DNA from 3 places in the Oceanobacter sp. 3_MG-2023 genome. Region 3 is predicted to be linked to each of the others. Evidence: predicted binding sites of a transcription regulator. Region 3 holds the regulator's gene; each other region holds the start of a gene.

Region 1 (7,410 bases), on a different contig from region 3:
TCTTCGATCCGTTTGACCGGCGGCCAGTCCTTATCATCAACGTTTCTCTGAATTCTGCCTTTGCACTCTTTTGCACCGACTGTGTCGTCTTTGTGATAATTCTTTGTGCATTTTTGTGAGCATTGCTGGCTTTACTTGGGCAGTTATTGATAAAAGGCAATATTTTTTTCTTCCTTGACTGTTCCAGAGTGATGACAGAACGCTGGATAAACCAGTCACAACCCCGCAGTACGGTACGTATAGTCAGCCAATAGTGCTTTTTTGACCTGTTCTGATGATTTTTTGGGCGCTGGCCATGATCCGGGCACCTGCCTGCAAAATTTATTGGTTGGTTTGGCAGAGCTGGTACGGAGTTTGCGAAAGACTATGTAAAGGAGGATCTGCCCATGTACAAAATCGCTGATATCCAAGACTATCGCCAGCCCAAACCTGCCACTGCCGCCCATTGGCTGACAGGCCTGACTGAAATCATTGAAGGTCGTTACCAGGACGAAGAAAGCATCCAGCGCCTGCTGATGTTGATTTCTGAACACACGGAACTGCGTAATGTATCCATTGCATTACCTGACTCCCCAAGCCGCTTTAAAGCCCAATATTGTTCCACTGGTGTCACTAATGGTGTGTACAGCTTTGCTGTCCAACATGCCTTGTGCCGTCAGTTTGAATCACGTGAATGGTTGGTCATCAAGGATGGCAGTGAGCGTCCGGAACGATTTGACCCCCAAGCCAGTGGCCTGACCTTGCAGGATCGTTGCTTGTTGGTCCCTCTGGTGCTGCGTCAGTCAGTACTGGCTGTGTTGGTGATGGACCTTCGTGGTGCAAGACTGGACAATGTCAGCCTTGAACTGGTGCACTGCCTTGGTGCTCAGATTGCTCAGATTCTGGCAACACAAGTGGTGCCTAATTTCAAGACTCTGTATGCACGTCCTTACCAGCGTGTGCAAGAAGATGAACTGAGTGATATTCACGCAGCCATCGATAAGTGCAACGGCAACAAGACCATGGCTGCAAAAGTGCTGGGATTGACGCCACGGCAATTACGTTATCGCTTGTCCAAACTGAGTGAAGAAACGACGTCCTCGATGAGTGCTTCAGAAGTCACTCATTAAGCATTGGTTATATCCATTCTGTATGCGGGTCTCCGGCCCGTCGTTGATACTGGGGTGACTGGTATCTGCGACGGGCAGTCTGCTCGTATTGGCTGACCAGCCTGTCTCTTTTCCCCGCATGACCCATAACCCGCCTGTCATTCGTTTGTTATCCGGCTTGTTATCCTGTTCGCTGTTTTTGGTTGCTCGATAAACTATTGCTTCTTTTGGGTAAGTTCCATTTCCATTTCCCTTTCCCGGTTGGGTCGCCCTGGTTTCAGGCTGTTGTTCAGGCGTTCTGAGCCGGAGGATGACGTGGAGGGCTGGTTTGGAGAGCTGACGTTTGGTGGAGTGATATGGGGCTTTATTGGCTTCATCAAAGTGTCACGGTGGTGCTGGCACACTGGTTGAATTTAGCCAGAGTGCCAGACCCGTATGGCTCCACTTCGTATCAGTATTGTTACCGAAACCTATGTGCCCGATGTTAACGGTGTCGCTAATTCCCTGCGCCAGTTGATTAATGCGCTGGACCCTCGTCACTTTCAGGTACAGCTGATTCGTACTCGGCCGCGCTCGACATGGCGTCCAGAAGTGGAAGAAGTCTGGTGCCGTGGTTTGACCATTCCAATGTACCCGGATTTACAGATTGGCTGGCCAGCCCGGGGAGATATTCGGGCGGCCTGGGATCGTTTTCAGCCGGAATTTGTCTTTATTGCCACCGAAGGCCCGCTGGGCAACTCGGCATTGAATTTGGCCACCGAGCGCGGCATTCCGGTGTTGAGTGCGTTTCATACCAACTTTCATCGTTACAGTAGTTATTATGGCTTGGGCTGGATTCGAACCCTGACGCTGAACTGGCTGCGCCGCTTCCATAACCGTACCGCCGGAACCCTGGTTCCTTCCGAAGAAGTCGCCGGTTTTTTATGTGAATCCAGCTTTCATAACGTTCAGGTATTGCCTCACGGGGTCAATTGTCATCTGTTCCATCCGCGGCGGCGTAGTATCAGTCTCAGGCAGTCCTGGCAGGTCAAGGACAGTGATCGGGTGATGCTGTATGTCGGACGTATTGCGGCAGAGAAAAATATCCCGCTCGCCATTGCGGCTTATGACCAGTTACGGGTGACCCGACCAGATCTGAAACTGGTGATGGTGGGGGATGGCCCGATGCGTGGTGATATTCAGGCCAGCCATCCCGATGTGATTTTTGCCGGCGTGCAAACGGGCGAGGCACTGGCCCGGCATTTTGCTTCCGCTGATCTGTTTGTCTTTCCCAGTGTCACGGAGACGTTTGGTCTGGTAACGCTGGAGGCCATGGCCAGTGGCTTGCCAGTGGCTGCATTTGATATGGCAGCTGCCCATATGCATATTCAGTCCGGTGTTAACGGTTCGTTGGCTCCGGTTGAAGAGAAGCCGGATATTGCCGAGCGGATGTTTGTCTCTGCCGCCGAGGCATTATTGGAGAGTGATCTGGTTGAGCAGGGCAAGGCGGCACGAGTGACGGCAGAACAGCTAAGCTGGGAGTGTGTGGCTGGTCAGTTTAGCCGTTATATAGATCGTGAGTTGGATCAGCCGATTGTTCAAATCGGAACAAAGTACAAAACAATGGTATGAGCGTTGCAGTAAAATCCCCAGTACCAACTTGGGGGGAACCACATGGTTGAATTCAACCGCAACAATATCGCACTACTACAAAAAATAAAGCGATTAGCGAAAGAAGAGCAGGGCTGCATAATTCACTATGATTCGCCTTCATTGGAAGATGACCTCAGAACCCTTGTAAAAAGCGGCGTGAGCCATGATTTACTTGAGATGATTGAGATGTTTTTGCCGACCCAAACACCAAAAACCAAGCCGATTATGGACAGAACGTACCGCGGTGCGACGGCCATGATTGATGATCGGGAGCGGATCGGGCCGTCTACCCGGGTCTATCGGGGGCGAATTATCTCTAATTAGTTTGTTATCAATGTGTTGTTTTTTGGTGCGATATTGAACTCGTTTTGAAAAATCTGTGAATTGCTGGTGCAGATGACCTGAATTAACCTTGCAGTGGCGTTCGGTAATCCAGAAAGATAACGATCAATAAGCATGACAGACAGCACCCTGTGCAAGGATGCCACGCAAGACCTGTCATTTTTCAGCAGCCAGCGCCTGTGGGCGCTGGTTTGCTCGACCCTAATAAGATCTTTTGGAACAACAGGGATCTTCGTCCGGATAACGTCCCTGCCCCTGTTTCTGCCGGTGATGACCTGATCATCGGAATAACCGTCTCCCTGAAATCCTGCCTTCTGTTTCAGCGCAATAAGCAAGCCAGCCAATAACTGATCTTATGTCGCTTTTGATGCATATCAAGCGTAGCAACGGTTATAAAGAGCGGCTGAAAAACGGCTTGATGTGAGTCAATTTGACACAGGTGTGGACTGTTACATTGCCCTCAACACGTCAAACGCAAGACCGACTAAGAGTGAGGAATCCCACTATGTTTATGGACGAAGTTGTTTTTGCCGGATTAGTGATTGTCGGACTGACCTGCGTATTTTTTGTAGGTGTATATGCGGCTATCCGTAAGGACATCAAAAAACACGGCTCTGGAGAATAAGAGCCGGTTTTATTATTTTCTGCGCTGAGTACCCTTGCCTCGGGCCCGACCAGTTTGGTCGTGGCCCTTTTTTTGTGGCTTGTGATCTGCTGCGCGTGACGGCAATGTGAATGGTGCTCAGTCGAGTTGATGAGCACCGAGTATGACGGGGTTGTTGATCTGCAGGTTTTCCAACCTGATCAGCAAGTCCTGCAAGGGCTCTCCTTCCGGTACCGGGCCGATACGTACCTTATGGAGTGGTTTGCCATTCAGATTGCCCTGATGTACCTCCACAGGCCACGACAGTGGCTTCAGCGCCTGACTCAGGCTTTGCTGCTGCCGCCTGGCGTTGGACTGGTCGGACAGGGCTGACACCTGTATCCAGTGTACCTTGTCGGGGTAAGGCTGGGTCAGCAGTTCGACCGTGACCGGGGCGGTGCCGGATACATCCAGGCCCACTTTGTGGGCAGCGGCATACGACAGGTCAATAATACGGCCTTCATGAAATGGCCCGCGATCATTGACCCGTACCACCACACTTTTGCCGTTGTCTTGACGGGTTACCCGCACATAGCTGGGTAACGGCAAGGTTTTGTGGGCCGCGGTAAATTGATAAACATCGTAAATTTCACCGTTGGAGGTGGCGTGGCCATGGAATTTCATGCCGTACCAGGAGGCGATGCCTGTCTGCCGGAATGACGTTGGTTGATCCAGTACTTGATAGCGTTGCCCCAGCACCTGATACGTTGGGCCGTTACCCGTCACACTGAGTGGTTCCCGTGTGGGGGTGGGCTCCTCTATGGTGGATAAATCCGGTGGTTCTGGAGGACTGAAGTCTTCCTTGTGCTGGTAACGCGAGCTGCAGGCGCTGAGTAGCAGCGCCATGATCAGCCAAAAGCCGGTCTTCACTGTTTCAGCGCCTCACTCAACTGATAAACCGCCATGGCATACAGACGGCTATGGTTATAGCGGGTAATCACGTAATAGTTATAGTGGGCCAGCCAGAACTCGGCTCCTTGCTTGCCAATCAGTTTGACCAGGCTGGCAGGGTCTTCGGCATTTGCTGGCTCGATGGTGGAAACTCCCATGGCTGCCAGTTTTGCGACAGTCCATTTGGGCTTCAGGTTGTCATTAACGGCTTGCTGGTACTGGTTGCCGCTGACGCGGGCGCGTTGTACCACCGGCTCGTGTGCTCGCCAGCCATGGACGTTGAAATAGTTGGCGACGCTGTTAATGGCATCCGCTGGGTTAGCCCATAAATCACGCTGGCCATCACCATCGCCATCAACGGCATACGCGAGAAAACTGGTCGGAATAAACTGACCGTAGCCCATGGCGCCGGCGTAAGAGCCCTTGACGGTTGCGGGATCAAGATTTTCTTCTTTGGCCAGTGAGAAAAAGGCTTTTAATTCGCGCCAGAAGATCGGCCGTTTAGGGTAGTCGAATGCCAGTGTGGCCAGTGAATCCAGTACCCGGTAGCTACCCTGACGACTGCCGTAGAACGTTTCCACACCGATGATGGCAGTGATGATTTCTTTGGGAATGCCGTACTTCTGTTCTGCCGCCGCCAACAGTCCGGCATGTTTTGCCATAAAGGCCTTGCCGCCTTCAATGCGCTTGCTGGTGAGGAAAATATCCTGATAGCTATCCCATTCGAGGGTTTTTTCTGCCGGACGAGCGATGGCTTCCAGTACCGAGTCGAGTTTTTTCGATTCTGCCAGCCAACGCCTGGTTTCTGCAGGAGGGATTTGATATTCCTTTTCCAGCTCGGCCGCAAACTCATTAAAGCGAGGGTGCTGGTCGTAACCGGCATATGCCAGCGCTGAGCCACTAAGACTGATAACCAGGCAAGTCTTTGCCAGTTGACGTGTAAGTCTGGTCATACTGATTCCCTGTTAAGTATTTTGATTAACGTTTTTGATGTATTGCCATGGACATGATCAGGCCAAAGGCTGTCATCAGGCTGACGACTGACGTTCCACCATAGCTGACCAGTGGTAGTGGAACACCCACCACGGGTAAAATTCCGCTAACCATACCGATGTTCACAAATACATAGATAAAAAAGGTAACGGACAAGCTGCCCGCTAGCAGGCGGCCAAACAAGGTCTCGCTACGGCTGCTAAGCACCAGACAGCGGAATATGATCAGGAAGTACAGCACCAGTAGCAGCAATACGCCAATCAGACCCAGTTCTTCTGCCAGTACGGCAATAATAAAATCGGTATGACTCTCTGGCAGAAATTCCAGTTGTGACTGGGTACCCTGCATAAAGCCTTTGCCTTCAATGCCGCCGGAGCCAATGGCGGTTTTTGACTGAATGATATTCCAGCCAGACCCCAGTGGGTCACTTTCCGGGTTCAGGAAGGTCAGCACCCGTTGTTTTTGATAGTCGTGCATAACAAAAAACCACATCAGTGGGGCACAGGCTGAGACGATAGCAATCAGGGAACCAATCAGCTTCCAGGCCATACCGGCAAAAAACAGCACCAGTAGACCAGACGCTGAGATCAACAGTGAAGTACCCAGGTCGGGCTGTTTCAGGATCAGTATCGTCGGGATAACAATTAGCCCGCTGGCCTTGAGCAAGTCGGTGATATGCGGCGGCACCGGTCGCCGGGCCATATACCAGGCCACGGTGAGTGGCAGAATCAGCTTGACCAGTTCCGATGGCTGGAAGCGGGGCAGCCCGGGCAGGGCCAGCCAGCGTTGCGCGCCCTTGGCCCCTACACCGGCAATCAGCACGCTGATCAAGGCAACCAGAGCCAACAGATAAGCCCAGGGCGCAATCATTTGATAAAAGCGAGGGGGTAGCTGTGCTGCCAGCCCCATGCCAAGCAAACCAATGCCCATATGCACGGCCTGGCGTACCAGCATATGCGTATCTCGGCCACTGCCGGTATACAGTATCAGTAAGCCGGCCAGGCACAGCACCAGTAGCAGTATCACCAGTAGCAAATCCAGATGAATGCGGGTGAATAATGCTTTACCACGATCAAATCCCGGGTGTATGCCGCTACCCAGTGTGCGGGTGAAGTCGGAATTGCTCATTCGCCAGTGCTTCCGCTGAGGTAAAGATTAATAACTGATTGAGCAATGGGTGCTGCGGTACGACCCGCTGATTCGCCGTTTTCGACCACCACGGCAATCGCAATCTGCGGATCTTCAACCGGTGCAAAGGCGATAAACAGAGCGTGATCACGCAAGCGCTCGCGCAGGGCGTCGGAGTCGTATTCTTCATCTTGCTTGATGCCGACAACCTGGGCAGTACCGGTTTTGCCTGCGATGGAAAACTCCAGGTGTTTTTGCAGCACGCGAGCAGTGCCATGAGGGCTGGAGATCACTTTGCGCATGGCTTCAAACATATGATCCCAGTTGTCTTCGTTGTTCAGTTTGATGTCCTGGGCCTCACTTTCATCAATCGCTTCATGCTGACCGCTGTGGGCAGAGAGCAGACGGGGAGCGACCCACTTGCCGCGATTGGCCATTAACGCTGTGGCAGTGGCCAGTTGCAAGGGGGTGACCTGCATATAGCCCTGGCCAATGCCCAGGTTGACGGTATCACCGGCGTACCAGCTGGCTTTGTAGTGTTTGCGTTTCCATTCACGGCCGGGCAGCAGCCCGGAGAAGGCGTTATCAACATCTATCGCCAGGTTCTGGCCAAAGCCGAACTGCGCCAAAAAAGGGTCAAGCTTGTCAATTCCCGCGCGGACGGCGGCATCATAAAAATAGACATCGCAGGAT
Region 2 (7,410 bases), on a different contig from region 3:
CTGGAAATGTTCCTCGACAAAAAACCGACGTTCGCCATTGGTTGCGCGCCGGAATACCACAATGCGGATGAAGGCTGGGGGATTAACCCGATCCCGCCAGTGACGGGTGAAACCGAGCTGAGCTGGCATATTGTCAATCATTTGATCGACAATGATTTTGACCCGACCGTGTGTCAGGACATCAAGGTCGATCACGGCGCTACCGTTCCGCTGACGTTGCTGTGGCCGAACTTTACCTATCAGGGTATCAAGGTGATTCCGGTCAGCATCAACTGCGAACGTCATCCGATGCCCAAACCATCCCGCAGCTATGCCTTTGGCCAGGCTATTGGTGATGCCATCCGCTCCTGGGACAGCGACCAGAAGGTTGTAGTACTGGGTACCGGCGGCTTGTCGCATCAGCTTGATGGTCAACGTGCCGGGATACTCAATGGCGATTTTGACAACGACTGCATGGATAAACTGGTCAACGACCCGGAAGCCCTATGCCAGTACAGCAATGCCGACCTGATCGAAAAAGGCGGTGCGCAAATGGTCGAACTGGCAATGTGGATGGCCATGCGTGGCACCATGACCGGCGAAGTGAAAGAAGTGTTACGCAGCTATGTGTCACCGATTTCCAATACCGGGGTCGGTGTGCAGCTGCTGGTCAATACCTGACCGTATCAACTTCGGCTCCATCGGCAAGTGTGGTTGGCGGTGGTGACGATGTTCTGGCCGTGTCTGCTCCCGGTCATCGCTCTCCTGGGACGATGATTTATTATGGGCAGGGGCGGTCTTTTTTGACGAACTGTCTGGATGTGCTGTCTTGAAAGCTATGCCGGGCTTTCAGCCAGTATTCACCCTGTGAATACCATATACAGCACAGAATATTGATATTTATGGTTGCAATTCAGACATTCGGGATTAGGATAAACACATCACCTGAACAAATGCCCCGGTACAACAATGAACCCAGCACGGTTACAGCAACGCTTGAACAGCTCTACGACCCCGGTCGCAGCGGCGAGCCTGTGCCTGAGTGATGTCAGCGTGGCGTATTGGTGGTTTGGTTATGACTATTTTAGTCAGGAGCCAGGCTGCCCGTAGTGTCAATAGAACACCCGGCAGTTTGGCTTCAAGCCAGCTGCCACCGGAAACCCCGATTGGCAGCAGGCTGATCGGGGTTTTTTTATGATTGTTTTTCACAGGATTCAGTTCGAGGTTGCTATGCAAGTATTGGCAAAACTCAAAATTTCTCAAGCTTGCACCAGTCTGTGCGGCTTCTGGTTGTGGCGATTTAGCTGCGGTGATGTGCGGGCGCGATATTGGCGCTGGCCCATCACCGGACCACAGCAAAGACACCATATCCAGTAAAAAATTTGAGGAATAGCAACATGACAACATCTACTTTGACTTCCCGTTCTGCCAGTAGCAATGACCCGGCAGTCCGACCGATTACCACCCCCGCCATGCTCAAGGCCCGTATGGCATTGAGTGATGGCCTGCGTATCCAGATTGAGCAGCAACGCCAGCAGATTCGCAACATCCTGAACGGTGATGATTCACGCCTGCTGGTGATTACCGGGCCTTGCTCCATTCATGATGAAACCGCCGCGCTGGATTACGGCCAGCGGCTGGTCGCCCTGAATAAAGAACTGGGCGACCGTCTGCTGATTGTGATGCGCGCCTACGTCGAGAAACCACGGACGCATGTGGGCTGGAAAGGACTGGCTTACGACCCGGATTGTAATGGCGAAGGCGATATGCAAGCCGGACTGGAGCGCTCCCGCAAAGTGATGCTGGCACTGGCCGAAATGGGTTTGCCACTGGCAACCGAAGCATTGAACCCGCTGGTAATGATGTACCTGGACGACCTGATCAGCTGGACGGCCATTGGTGCCCGCACCGCGGAGTCACAGATCCATCGTGAAATGGTCAGCCATCTGGGTATGCCCACCGGATTGAAAAATGGCACCGACGGCTCCATGATGACAGCGATCAATGCCATGGTGGCCGCCCGTCATAGCCACCACACGCTGGGGGTGGATTGCCATGGTCAAATGGCCATGCTGACCACTCCGGGCAATCCGGATACCCATATTGTCCTGCGTGGCGGCAATGGCCTGACGAACTACGATGCCGACAGCATTGCATCGGCACAACAGCAGTTACAGGCGGCTGGCTGTCATGTTGGTGTACTGGTGGATTGCAGCCATGCCAATGCCTGCAAGCAGCATCGTCGCCAAACCGCCATTGCGCTGGATGTGGTGGCGCAGCGGCTGGCAGGTAATGAGCGGATTCTGGGGGTGATGCTGGAAAGCTTCATCAACGAAGGCAACCAGAAAATGTCGGCCAATCTGGTGTACGGCCAGTCCATTACCGATCCTTGTCTGGGATGGGATCAGACCGAAGTCCTGTTGCGTGAAATGCATCAGCAACTGGGCGAGATCAAACCGTGACTCACATACTCTGCCAGCCCTGCCAGAGCAGGCGCAGGGCGAGCAGAGTAACCACAATCCGGAAGGTCTGTTTAAACCAGCGGCCCGGAATACGGTTTAACAGTTTCAGCCCCAGCCAGGTGCCCATGGTGCCACTGAGAACCATCAGCAGCACCAGTGGCAGCCACTCCCAGAAAGCAAAACCAATGGTGCCGAATACCACAGCCTTGAACGAATGTTGCAGCGTCATACAGGTCGCAAAGGTACTGGTGAGCTGTAATTTGCTGTAGTTGTTGCGATGCACAAAACCGGCTACCAGTGGCCCGGTGGCACCAACAAACATGGTGAGGAAGGTTGTCAAGGCGCCGGCAAATACCCGCCCTGTTGAGCTGAGCTGACGTTTGCCTGGCTTGTTGCCCCACACCAGAAACAGAATAAAACCCGCCACCGCAAACTGAATCAGGTACAGCGGCAATTGCACCACGACCACACTGGCCAGCCCGGCTCCCAGCAATGCCCCGATACTGAAATACCTCAGCATGGCCCAGTCGATATGACGCCAGGTCATCACCATGCGATTACCATTGGAACCCAGCTGCACCAGACCATGTACTGGAATCAGGGCGTTGACGGGTACCAGTGATGCCATGACTGCCAATAGCAGCAGGCCACCACCAATACCGACAGCAGCCGTCATCAGTGACGTAAACCCGGCCACTGCGATCAGGATAATGGCCGCTGTCAGCGACAGGTCGGCGGGAGTGAGCAGTTCAAGCAACATGGCCAGTATCTCCGTTGACGATCGGGTATCGGTATTGTTAGCAAGGTGGCGTTTTGCGGTGATGTCTAAAGGTTACATTCCGGGCTTGTGGCGCCGCGGCTTCTGTCGACTACAACCATGACGACCATGACGTCCGCCGCGTTTTAGCCAGGCGCGCTTCAGCCAGGTGAGGGTACCGCTCAAGGCCAGAAATATCAGCACAAGGCTGACGGCATCCACCACCCAGACGCCCACCTCGCCAAACAGACGGCCGCTGTGTAAATCCAGCAGCAAACGTTCGCGGGAAATCCCCGGCAAGGGCTTGTCCTTGTTCAGAGACTCGACCAGTTCAGCAGGCAAGGGAGTGAGAGTGGCCCAAGGCGAGTCCGCTGTCGGGACGGATTCGGGCGGTAGTGGTTGCCAGCTCCAGCTGTTGTTATCGAGATAATAGGGTGGGCTGGACAGCAGCAGGGCATCTTGATCCGGCAGCATGCCCAGTGTGCTGGCTTGCAGTGGCAGACTGCCCAGTTCTTCAACCAGTTGGCCATCAGGCAAATACAGGGCAATGCGGTTATCACACAGCAGGGCAATGGTTTCTTGCCAACGCAAGGCACCCAACAAGGGCTGATCGCAATGGCCGATGGCATCGTGATCCAGATACAGGGTGTCGCCAACCTGACTGACCCAGTGATCCCCAGCGGCAAACCCTTGCTCGACAGTGGTGTCCTGAATGCCATACAGCCAGGCGATCCAGGAGGAATAGACCGGTGTTTTGGCCCATCCCAGTGACTGGCTGTGATTGATCAGGATGCCGGTAATGGCCAGCATCAATAGAACCGGCAGGATGATCAGGCCGCCGCGGCGATGCCAATGAATCAGAAAAGGAACAAGTTTCAAAACAGAGCCTGTATCAGGAGTCAGGGTTGGGTGGCGGCCTGATTGTGGCTGACCCCGGTTTGCTCTGCAAGATACAGTGCCAGACGGGCGACATTGGTTACGGCCCGCACCGACAAGGTTGCACCGGTAATGCCGTCGATATGCTGGCTGAGTTGTTGGGACTTGTCCAGCCTCGCCCCGGTAAACTGGTCAGTAAAAAACGGGTATCGTACTTCCCAGCCACGGGATTCGAGAAACGCCAGTACCGCAACCGATTGTATCTGGTTATCGGTAATCACCACGCCGATGGTGATTGGCTTCTCTTTGCCAATCTCTTGCAGAATCCAGGCGCTGGTGGTGTCGGCTTGCCAGTATCGTACCCGCAAACCAACGTAAGAATGGCCGAGCAAGGCGGTGGCGGCTTCTTTATGTTCCGGTTTGAGCCACAGGGTTTTGGCCGCTGCTGGCTGCTCGCCAAACGCCTGTGACAGGAACGCTTCCTGACTGAGGTAGTTGTCGGCGCTGGCCATGCTGGCCAGACACCATAATGTCAGGCTCCAGAGAATATTATTCCGTTTCACAGTTTTCCCACTCGGCATCAGAAATCAGGCTTTCATAGCGGGCATCGGTGAGCGTCATCATAAAACAGACCAGTGCTTCGACGTCATCGTCATCGAACAGGCTGCCATCCTGCAGTTCGGTCAGGCTGATGGTCTCGCTGATTTCCGGCTCCGCCCATTCCACACCGGTTTCAGGGTTGATTGTGTAGCGGCTGCCCGTGAGCCAGTGATCGTAAAACTTGACGACCGTGGCCAACTCATTAAACACGCCGTTATGCATATAAGGCGCAGTGATGGCGACGTTACGCAGCGTTGGTACCTTGAATTTACCGGCTTCGGTATCGGCGGTGACGGCGCTGTTGTTTAATTGCAAACCGGTATCAATAAAGTCATCGTCCGAGCCATTGGCCAGCCGTACTGCGGTATTCACCGGGACACCAATATTGTGGTACTCATAGCCGGTAAAGGTCTCGCCGCTGTAGCCCTGGGACTTGAGTTGGTGACACGTGGCGCAGTTGGTGAATTGCTGGGAGAAAAACAGCACCTTGCCCGAGGCGACTTTGGATAATACGCCGTAATCGTAGTAGTCCTCATCATTTGAACTCAGTTGTGAACGATCGTATTTGGAATCGAAGGGAGCAAAAACATCCGTTGCCTCAAAGGTGGCAATGGCGTCGGTCATGGCTTCGTAAGCGGTATCAGTATCGTCAAACACATCGGTACCATACAAGGATTCGAAGGCTGCAATATAATCTTCATTTTCTAACAGGCGTTCGACTACGCTGGCGCGATCTGCCATGCCCATTTCAATCGGGTTTAATGGCGGGCCACCGGCCTGATCGGCGAGGGTGGAAGAGCGGCCATCATGAAACTGGCCGCCCAGCCAGCCACTGTAATCGGACTGGCTGCTGTTGAAGCGACTGCGCGTACCTTCCTGAAACTCCGGTGACAGTGAGGCGTACAGCACCGTTGGTGCATTACGGTCTCCCAGGGATACATCGTCATCACCAAGTGATACGGCAGCAGTCAGCCCGTTGTCATCTTCGCGGCTGTCGGTAAAGGCCTTGTCGGCATCGTGACAGCTGGCACAGGACTGGGTGCGGTTGAATGAGAGATTGGTATCGTTGAACAGGCTTTCGCCGAGGGCTGCCTTGCTTTCGAAGGCAAGGCTTGACGAATCAGACGAACTGCCACAACTGCTCAGTAGCAGCGCCAACAATAAAATTGAATACTTTTTCACGGTGACTCCGGTATTGCCCATTCCCTTGGGGTAATGGCTGATAAATCGCATGGTGGCTGGTTGCTCTTGTCTGTTGTGATCCCCAGCTTGTTGTGGTGATCAGGAAGGCTGCTACCAAGGTGGCCAGTTTAGCATGCGTCAATAATCCTGCTAACGATAATGCAATCCCAAGTCTATTTGTAAATCATTTGCATTAGTAATATGATCTCAATCAAATCGAATCGGAACTATTTCGTTTTAATGTAAATGAGATGTTATCCGAAAGACAAATAGTCCGCCAAATTCCTTTATTGCCAGATCGGAGTGTTAAATGATGAAACTGACCTCGCTTGCTGCGGCTATCGCCGTAACTTCCCTGTTAACTGCTTGTGGCAGTAGCTCAGACAGCTCTTCGTCTGATTCCGTTATCAATGTTGATAACGTCAGCAAGGTGTTGGAAACCAACGCTGATATTGCCTACGCCGCTTATTCAGATGCCGTGACCACGGCCAAAGCATTACAAACCGCCTTGCAAACCTTCCGCGAAGATCCGACCGAAGATAACTTTGTTGCCGCTAAAACCGCCTGGCTGGTTGCGCGTGAACCTTATGGCCAGACTGAAGTTTATCGCTTCCGCCTGAGCCCGATTGACTCTACCGACTACAGCTCGGAAGACGGCCCGGAAGGTGATATCAATGCCTGGCCATTAGGTGAAGCCCTGATCGACTATGTGCAGACCAACGATACTGACTTTGGCACCGATCAGGTGGGCGTAACCGCCAACTCGGCTGGCATTAATGGTGGTGGTGCCTTGACGGCAGCCGATGCGGAAGATCAGTCGAATAACATCATTGGTGATGTAACGATTGATATCACTGCCGACCTGTTGGCCAATACTGCCACCGCCGATGACGAGCATGATGTGATTGCCGGATACCACGCAATTGAATTCCTGCTGTGGGGACAGGACCTGAACAATGATGGTGAAACCACGGATGGGACTGACCGTGAAGAGGCGGTTAAAACCAACGAAGCGTATAACTACGCTGAAGGCGGTGACCGTCCTCTGAGTGACCTGGCTGAAGGCTATTCTGAGACCGACACTTACGACAGCAGCAACTTGTCTGAGCGTCGTCACAAATTTATGGAAGTGGCGGTTGAGAAGCTGATCGACGATTTGGAAACCGTTCGTGATAGCTGGGCTGACGGCGCTTCATACCGCACTGAGTTCACCACCATCAGCAGCGAAGATGACGCCAAACAGAAGCTGGCCGAAATCCTCACCGGTATGGGTACATTGTCTGAAGGCGAGCTGGCGGGTGAGCGGATGCAGATTGCCTTTTCTTCCAACTCCCAGGAAGACGAGCATTCTTGCTTCTCGGATAACACGCACCGCGATATCTGGCTGAATGCCGAAGGCGTCTCCAACAGCTATTACGGTGAATACGCCGGTTACGACAGCACATTGGACGGCACTGACGATGTGACGACCAATGCGGTAAGTGGTTATGGTCTTGATGATTACCTGGCTGATGCCGGTCTGACAGAGGTAGCGGCTTCCATGGTAACGGCGTT
Region 3 (7,410 bases):
TGCAACCGCTGCCGAACAGCAACGTCATGTCGAAGGCAAGCGCAGCATCCGCCGTCTGGCGGTTGCTGGCATCGGCATGATGCAGGTAATGATGCTGGCCGTCCCCCTGTATGTGGGCATGGTGCCGCAATACGAATTTTTTATGCGCCTGGCCTCCATGTTACTGACATTACCTGTGGTGCTGTACGCAGCCTGGCCTTTTTTTGAAGCCTCAATCCGGGACCTCAAAACCCGCCACCTGACCATGGATGTACCGGTTTCCCTCGCGATTGCCCTGGCATTTTGTGCCAGCATCTGGAGCACGTTCAACCAGGGCAAAGAGGTCTATTTTGACTCCGTCTGCATGTTCACCTTCTTTTTGCTGCTGGGCCGCTTTCTGGAAATGCGCGCCCGTCATCGCATGGGAAAATCCGGTAACAACCTGCTGACGCTGCTGCCCAACGTCGCTCTGAAACTCAGTGACGACACCCCAAACGCCACCGAAACGGTTATTGCCAGCGAAGAAGTCAGACTGGGAGATTTGCTGCTGATCAAGCCCGGTCATGCCATTCCTGCCGACGGCGTTGTGATCCAGGGTCGCAGCTCCGTCGACGAAGCTGCCCTGACGGGCGAATACCTGCCCGTCACCAAACGTAATCAGGATCACCTGATTGGCGGCACCATCAATATCGAAAGCCCGATTATCATGCAGGTCACAGCCACCGGAGCGGAAGCCCAGCTGTCGACCATTGTTCGTCTGATGGATCGGGCACAGCAGGAAAAACCCCGAATAGCCCTGATCGCCGATCGGATTGCCAGTCGTTTTGTTGCCGCCGTCTTGCTGATTTCGTCGGCTGTTTTTCTGTTTTGGTGGCAACAGGGTAACGATCACGCCTTTTTTATCGCCTTGTCGGTACTGGTCGTCACCTGCCCTTGCGCCTTGTCGCTGGCAACACCAACGGCGCTGACAGCGGCCACCGGCGCGCTACGAGAGGCCGGATTACTCATCAGCAAAGGCCACGTACTGGAATCCCTCCCGACCATCGACCGGGTAGTATTCGATAAAACCGGCACCCTCACCCAAGGCAAGCTCACCATTGAAGACGTCGTTCTGGCAGGGGAACTGGACAGCGACCAGGTACTCGCCATTACCGCCGGACTGGAAAAATCCAGCAGTCACCCGATTGCTCGCGCTTTTCGCCGGATTCGTCCCGACACCGTCACCGAGGTCCAGCAACACACCGGGGCTGGCATTCAGGGGCAATGGCAGCCAACAGCAGAACAGTCATATGCCGTCCGCTTTGGCCGCCCCGACTTTGCCTTGCCTGACCACTCCTCGCTGGATACCAGTCAGTTGAACCATCAGGAAGGGCAATGGCTGCTGCTCAGTGTCGACGGTCAGGCTGCAGCCTGGATCCGGCTCGGGGACAGCATCCGAAAATCCGCCACCAGCCTGACCCAGGGCCTGCGCCAACGCAAAATCAAAACAGCCTTGCTCACCGGCGACCCCGGCGCCTCAGGTCAACAACTGGCAACACAGCTGGGTATTGACGACGTCCAGATCGGCTTGTCACCCGAACAGAAGCTACAACAGGTACGCCTGTGGCAACAGCAGGGAGAACGTGTATTAATGATTGGCGATGGCATCAACGATGTCCCGGTACTGGCTGGGGCCGACATTGCCATTGCCGTCAGTGACGCCACGGACCTGGCCAAAACCAGCGCCGATGCCCTGGTCACCAGCGGCCGCCTGGACTGTGTATTACAGGCTCTGGACACCGCCAGCCGTACCCGCCAGGTGATCTACCAGAATATCGCTTGGGCGCTGCTGTATAATCTGCTGGCCTTGCCAGTGGCAGCGGCAGGTTATATTCCTCCCTGGGCCGCAGCCATTGGCATGTCATTCAGTTCGCTTTTGGTGGTCAGTAATGCGCTGCGACTATCCCGGACGACCAAACCGGATGTATCCGGTCACAATTAGCACACTCAGCCACAAGGCCAGATTATAATGGCTTCCACTCGCTTGGTTTGATGGACATAACATGGATATTATCTACATACTTGTTCCACTTTCGATCGTCCTGATCAGCATTGCCACGCTGATTTTTTTCTGGGCAGTGCGCAGCGGCCAGTTTGATGATATGGAATCTCCGGCTCACAGAATTCTCTTTGATGACGATGACGATCCCGCAAGCACCCAACCCGCAGCAACCGACACAACACCAGCACCCCATACCACGGCAACCGATAAAAACCCATTGTGATTGAACCACTCTCCCTGTTAACCGCCCTGTTGCTGGGCCTGTTTGGCTCCAGTCACTGCCTGGTAATGTGTGGCGGCATTGCCGCCGCCATTGGCACCCGCTCACAACAACAACCGCTACTGACAGCACTGGCTTTTAACAGCGGTCGTATCACCAGTTACGCCTTTGCCGGCCTGCTCGTCTCGCTGCTTGGCTTATGGCTACAACAACTGAATGATGTACTGATGCTGGCATTACGTACACTGGCCGCCATACTGCTGGTGCTGATGGGGCTCTACGTTGCCCGCTGGGCAAGCTGGCTCACCCGTATCGAACAAGTTGGCCAATATCTATGGCAAAGGCTGCAGCCTGCTACCCGCCCCTTGATGACACAATATTCGATCAGCAGTCGCTTTCGCCTTGGACTGCTATGGGGCTGGCTCCCTTGCGGACTGGTATACAGCACTTTGAGCTGGGTCGCCGCCAATGGTGATCCCCTCAAAGGGGCACTGACCATGTTCTGCTTTGGCCTTGGCACACTGCCTGCCCTGTTCGCCAGTGGCCTCGCCGCCACCAGCCTGAGCCGATTACTCAGTCACAGCCTTAGCCGTATCATTGCCGGACTGTTACTGATTGGTTACGGCGTTTGGACTGCAGCAGCCATCTGGTTATAGTAGCCAGGGTCGTTATTGATCAGCGACTGATCATCCGTTGACAATACCTTGACTCAATACCTTGACCAATGTCTTGACAGCCACTCGTCGAGCTAAGACCATACGAAAATTAATGGAACACGGTTCTTCCCTACATAACGGAAAACCCGACACGGTGAGCTCAATGAAAACAAACCAAGCTGCACAGCCTGCGCACCCTCCCTTGCGCGGTAATCAACCCCACTGCCAGACTTGCTCCCTGAACGCACTGTGTCTGCCACTCTCGCTCAGTGACACAGATATGGAGCGACTGGACGATATCATTCGCCGTGGCCGACCCATTCAAAAAGGCCAGCTGTTATTCCAGCAAGGGGATGAATTCCAGTCCGTGTTTGCGGTACGTACCGGTGCCCTGAAAACCTACACCCTGGCCAGTAATGGCGAAGAACAGATCACTGGCTTTCATCTCGCCAGCGAACTGATTGGCCTGGCCGGTTACGATGCCGGTGATTACCCTCTCACCGCCAAAGCGCTGGAAACCACCACCGTCTGTGAAATTCCGGTTCATCAGCTGGAAAACCTGACCGACGAACTCCCCGACCTGCGCAAACAGTTGATGCGCACCATGGGCAACGAAATTCGTCACGACCAGAACATGATGTTGCTGTTGAGCAAAAAGAACGCCGAAGAACGTGTAGCCTCGTTTTTGCTGGATATCTCCAACCGTTACGCTCGACGCGGTTTCAGTGCCACCCACTTCCGCCTGCCCATGTCGCGGGTCGACATCAGCAACTACCTTGGCCTCGCGGTAGAAACCATCAGTCGGGTATTCACCCGTTTCCAGAAAAATGCCCTGATCGAAACCCAGAGCAAGGAAATCATCGTTCTGGACATGAACAGCCTGTATGAAATGGCCGGACTGAACCCACAAATTGAATGTGACGAGAAAACGCCGGCGGAATAATCCCGCACAGCGTGCCGTTACCCTTCTCAGCGGTAACGGCAAAAAACCCCTTATATCCTTGTTTCTGTGCCCAGTTTCATCCCTGAACCCGCTAACCGGCCACCGCGTTGTTATTGGCTGGCAACAGTTACTGACGCCAGCCAATCTATTCGCTAGAATTCGCCGCCTGATTTTTAGCCAGTGTTCCGCCCCAGAATGCTCAGGAGTTTTCCAGCATGACCGCCGATGTCATTGATCGCAAAGCACGCACCGAATTCAACAAACTTCATAAACGTTTGCGCCGAAACGTTGGCAAGGCGATTGAAGACTATTGCATGATCGAAGAAGGTGACCGGATCATGGTATGCCTGTCGGGCGGCAAAGACTCCTACACCATGCTCGATATCCTGATCAGCCTGAAAAAAAGCGCCCCGGTCAACTTTGAGCTGATTGCCGTCAATATGGACCAGAAACAGCCCGGCTTCCCCGAACACGTGTTACCCGAGTATCTGGGCAAGCTGGATATTCCCTACCATATTGTTGAAAAAGACACGTACAGCGTGGTCATGGATCTGGTGCCGGAAGGAAAAACCACCTGCGGCCTGTGCTCCCGCCTGCGTCGCGGCACCCTCTACGGCTTTGCTGAAAAAATTGGTGCCAATAAAATCGCCCTGGGCCATCATCGCGACGACATCATTGAAACCTTATTCCTGAACATGTTTTACGGCGGCAAACTCAAAGCCATGCCACCCAAGCTGCTCAGCGACGATAAAAAGCACGTTCTGATCCGTCCGCTGGCCTACTGCAAGGAAAAAGACATCCAGGCTTATTCGACCGCCATGGAGTTCCCAATCATCCCTTGTAACCTGTGCGGCTCCCAGGACAACATGCAGCGCCAGAACATCAAGAATATGCTGACCGAATGGGAAAGAATACAACCAGGCCGCAGCGAGAATATCTTTGCTGCCATCTGCAACATCGCCCCCTCCCAGCTCGGCGATCTCAATCTGTTTGATTTTGTCAATTTGCAACAACAACAAGACCAGACGCACCTGGCCACCCGGCTCGATATCGTCACCATCGATTAAAGGCGCGTCCCGGCCCCTGGGCAGCTCCTCACCAGACAGCGCACCCAACCTTCAAGGGAGAACCATGGATACCAATATCATCACCCCTGAGGGGTATACAGAGCTGGAGCAGGAGCTGGATTATCTCTGGCGAACTGAACGCCCGGAAGTCACCAAAAAAGTGACCTGGGCAGCGAGTCTGGGCGACCGTTCTGAAAATGCCGACTATCAGTACAACAAAAAACGGCTGCGAGAGATTGACCGCCGGGTGCGCTATCTCAGAAAACGGCTGGACGCTGTACGGGTCAGCGAATACCACCCCAGTCAGGAAGGCAAGGCCTATTTTGGTGCCTGGGTTACCCTGATGGACGAAGAGGATAACACCTTGCTTTTCCGTATCGTTGGCCCGGATGAAATCTACGGCAAAAAGCATTATGCCTCTGTTAATGCGCCGGTTGTCAGAGCGTGTCTGGGGAAGTCAGTCGGTGATGATGTGTTCATCAAAACAGAAGAAGCAACCCGGGAATGGGAAATCACCGCCATTCGTTACGATACCCCGTTATAACAAGAGACGAGGTTGGCCGCTGTTCTGATCCAGAAACCGGCTGGAAGCTGGAATCCGTGATTTACACCACAATGGCCTGATGAATCATATGATGGATCATGGCTTTGAGTTTCGCCGGGCGTACCGGCTTGTTCATCAAACGATAGCCCAGCTCCCGCACTTCCTGTTTCAGCACATTGGTGTAATTGGCCGTAATCATCAGCACCGGCGCATCCAGCCCCAGATCGGTACGCATCTGCCGAACCACATCCAGCCCGGTGACGCCATTGTCGAGATGATAATCGGCGAGAATCAAATCAATACCGGCATCCAGCTCTGGTTGTTGCACCAGCAGTTCTTCGTAACTACGCGCGGTGATCACCTCAAAACCCCAGCCACTGAGCAACACCGCCATGGCCTGACAGATCGATGCTTCATTATCAATCACCAGCGCCCGGCGTCCCCGAAATTGCTGATTGCCCAACAAGGCCAATCCCGGTGTGGTTGCCTTGCGGGACAGCTGGCGGCGACCATAAGGCACCAATACCGAAAAACAGGAGCCAAAGCCAAGTCGGGACTGCACCTTGATCGGATGCCCCAGAATACCGGACATTTTATCCACGATCGCCAACCCCAAACCCAACCCCTTGTCCCGCGCCGTGTCTTTCTGGCTGCCGCGATTAAACTCAAGGAATATCTCCTCCAGCTTGTCTTCGGCAATCCCCACACCGGAATCCCAGACCTGTATTTCCAGCCCTTGTGGACGACGGCGACAACCGAGAGAAATCTTGCCCTCGCGGGTATAACGCACGGAATTGGTCAGGAAGTTACGCAGAATACGGGCTAACAACTGTGAGTCGGTCAGGATCACCGCTGAAGTGGCGACAAACTCAAACGCCAGCCCGGAATCCGCTGCCAGCGTACGATATTCATTGGCCAGATTCCCCAACAGGTCCCCGGCACTGAAAGCCGTAATATCGGGTTTGACGACCCCGGCATCCAGCTTGGAAATATCCACCAGCGCCGCCAGCAGACTTTCGACATCTTCGAGTGAATAATTCAGCGAAAACACCAGTTGCCGGGTACGCTCATCCAGATTGTGTTCCATCAAGGAAGCACAAAACAGCCGCGCAGCATTCATCGGCTGCAACAGGTCATGGCTGGCCGCGGCGAGGAATTTGGTTTTGCTGTGGTTGGCTTTTTCGGCTTCCTGCTTGGCATCCCGCAGGCGATGCTCCATTTGCACCCGCTCTTCGATCTCCTGCAGCAGCTGGCCATTCAGCTCCGTCAGCTCCTTGGTGCGGTCTTCGACCCGTTGCTCCAGGTGTTGATAGGCCTGGGTCAGTGCCTCGGAAGTCCGGCGGATTTCAGTAATATCCTGAATCAGCACATAAAACCCCTGCACCTCTCCCTGACTGTCGATTTCCGGCACATAGTTTTTGACCACATGGCGGATTTCGCCATCCGGAGCGGGATCGGTGATTTCAAAATTCACACTGCGCCCACTGAGCGCCCGTTCGATATAAGGCCGCAAGCGCCGCATCTGCTCCGGCTGGATAATCTCTTCCATGCGGCGGCCGAGGATATCTTCGCGCTCATAACCGTACCAGGTTTCATAGGCACGGTTGGAAAACATAATACTGAGGTTCTTGTCGACATACCCAATCAGCGCCGGCACGGTATCGGTGATGACCCGGATACGTTGTTCACTCTCGGCCAAGGCTCTTACCGCCCGGCTGCGTTCGGTGATATCGGTATAGGTATTGACGAACTCACCATCGGGCATCGGATGGGTACGGATTTCCAGCACCCGGCCATCCGACAACACCTGCTCCAGCTGCAGGCAAGGCCTGCCCTGCCCGTCTTTTGACAAGGGGTTGAGGTCATCCACTTCGGTCAGCTGCATCATGCCAGAGAAACTGAAGCCGGACTCCAGCACCGCCTTGCTTAACCCGGTCAGTTCGGCAAAGCGGTGATTCCA

Evidence for each region. The regulator FNR, encoded in region 3, switches genes on or off when oxygen is low (the NO sensors DNR and NnrR bind a similar motif). The targets are predictions, from matches to a motif close to TTGATNTANATCAA.
Region 1: ccoM (cytochrome c oxidase subunit CcoM) is a predicted target of FNR. The motif match lies at 3,427-3,440, and genes of this name have one in related genera.
Region 2: Q8W32_RS06050 (cytochrome-c peroxidase) is a predicted target of FNR. The motif match lies at 6,058-6,071, and genes of this name have one in related genera.

The regions. Positions count from the first base shown of each region.
Region 1 covers NZ_JAUYVX010000013.1:87,720-95,129, forward strand. Annotated here, with positions in the region: gene Q8W32_RS12695 (helix-turn-helix domain-containing protein) at 387-1,109, shown strand; gene Q8W32_RS12700 (glycosyltransferase family 1 protein) at 1,524-2,699, shown strand; gene Q8W32_RS12705 (hypothetical protein) at 2,742-3,044, shown strand; gene Q8W32_RS12710 (hypothetical protein) at 3,041-3,406, opposite strand; gene ccoM (cytochrome c oxidase subunit CcoM) at 3,568-3,687, shown strand; gene Q8W32_RS12720 (septal ring lytic transglycosylase RlpA family protein) at 3,805-4,575, opposite strand; gene mltB (lytic murein transglycosylase B) at 4,572-5,549, opposite strand; gene rodA (rod shape-determining protein RodA) at 5,575-6,717, opposite strand; gene mrdA (penicillin-binding protein 2) at 6,714-7,410, opposite strand, start outside.
Region 2 covers NZ_JAUYVX010000005.1:57,289-64,698, reverse strand. Annotated here, with positions in the region: gene Q8W32_RS06075 (class III extradiol dioxygenase family protein) at 1-660, shown strand, start outside; gene Q8W32_RS06070 (3-deoxy-7-phosphoheptulonate synthase) at 1,377-2,441, shown strand; gene Q8W32_RS06065 (sulfite exporter TauE/SafE family protein) at 2,443-3,201, opposite strand; gene Q8W32_RS06060 (PepSY-associated TM helix domain-containing protein) at 3,274-4,077, opposite strand; gene Q8W32_RS06055 (FMN-binding protein) at 4,098-4,637, opposite strand; gene Q8W32_RS06050 (cytochrome-c peroxidase) at 4,624-5,856, opposite strand; gene Q8W32_RS06045 (imelysin family protein) at 6,167-7,410, shown strand, end outside.
Region 3 covers NZ_JAUYVX010000010.1:89,360-96,769, reverse strand. Annotated here, with positions in the region: gene Q8W32_RS10640 (heavy metal translocating P-type ATPase) at 1-1,960, shown strand, start outside; gene ccoS (cbb3-type cytochrome oxidase assembly protein CcoS) at 2,022-2,243, shown strand; gene Q8W32_RS10630 (sulfite exporter TauE/SafE family protein) at 2,240-2,896, shown strand; gene fnr (fumarate/nitrate reduction transcriptional regulator Fnr) at 3,060-3,839, shown strand; gene ttcA (tRNA 2-thiocytidine(32) synthetase TtcA) at 4,055-4,906, shown strand; gene greB (transcription elongation factor GreB) at 4,971-5,450, shown strand; gene Q8W32_RS10610 (NahK/ErcS family hybrid sensor histidine kinase/response regulator) at 5,512-7,410, opposite strand, start outside.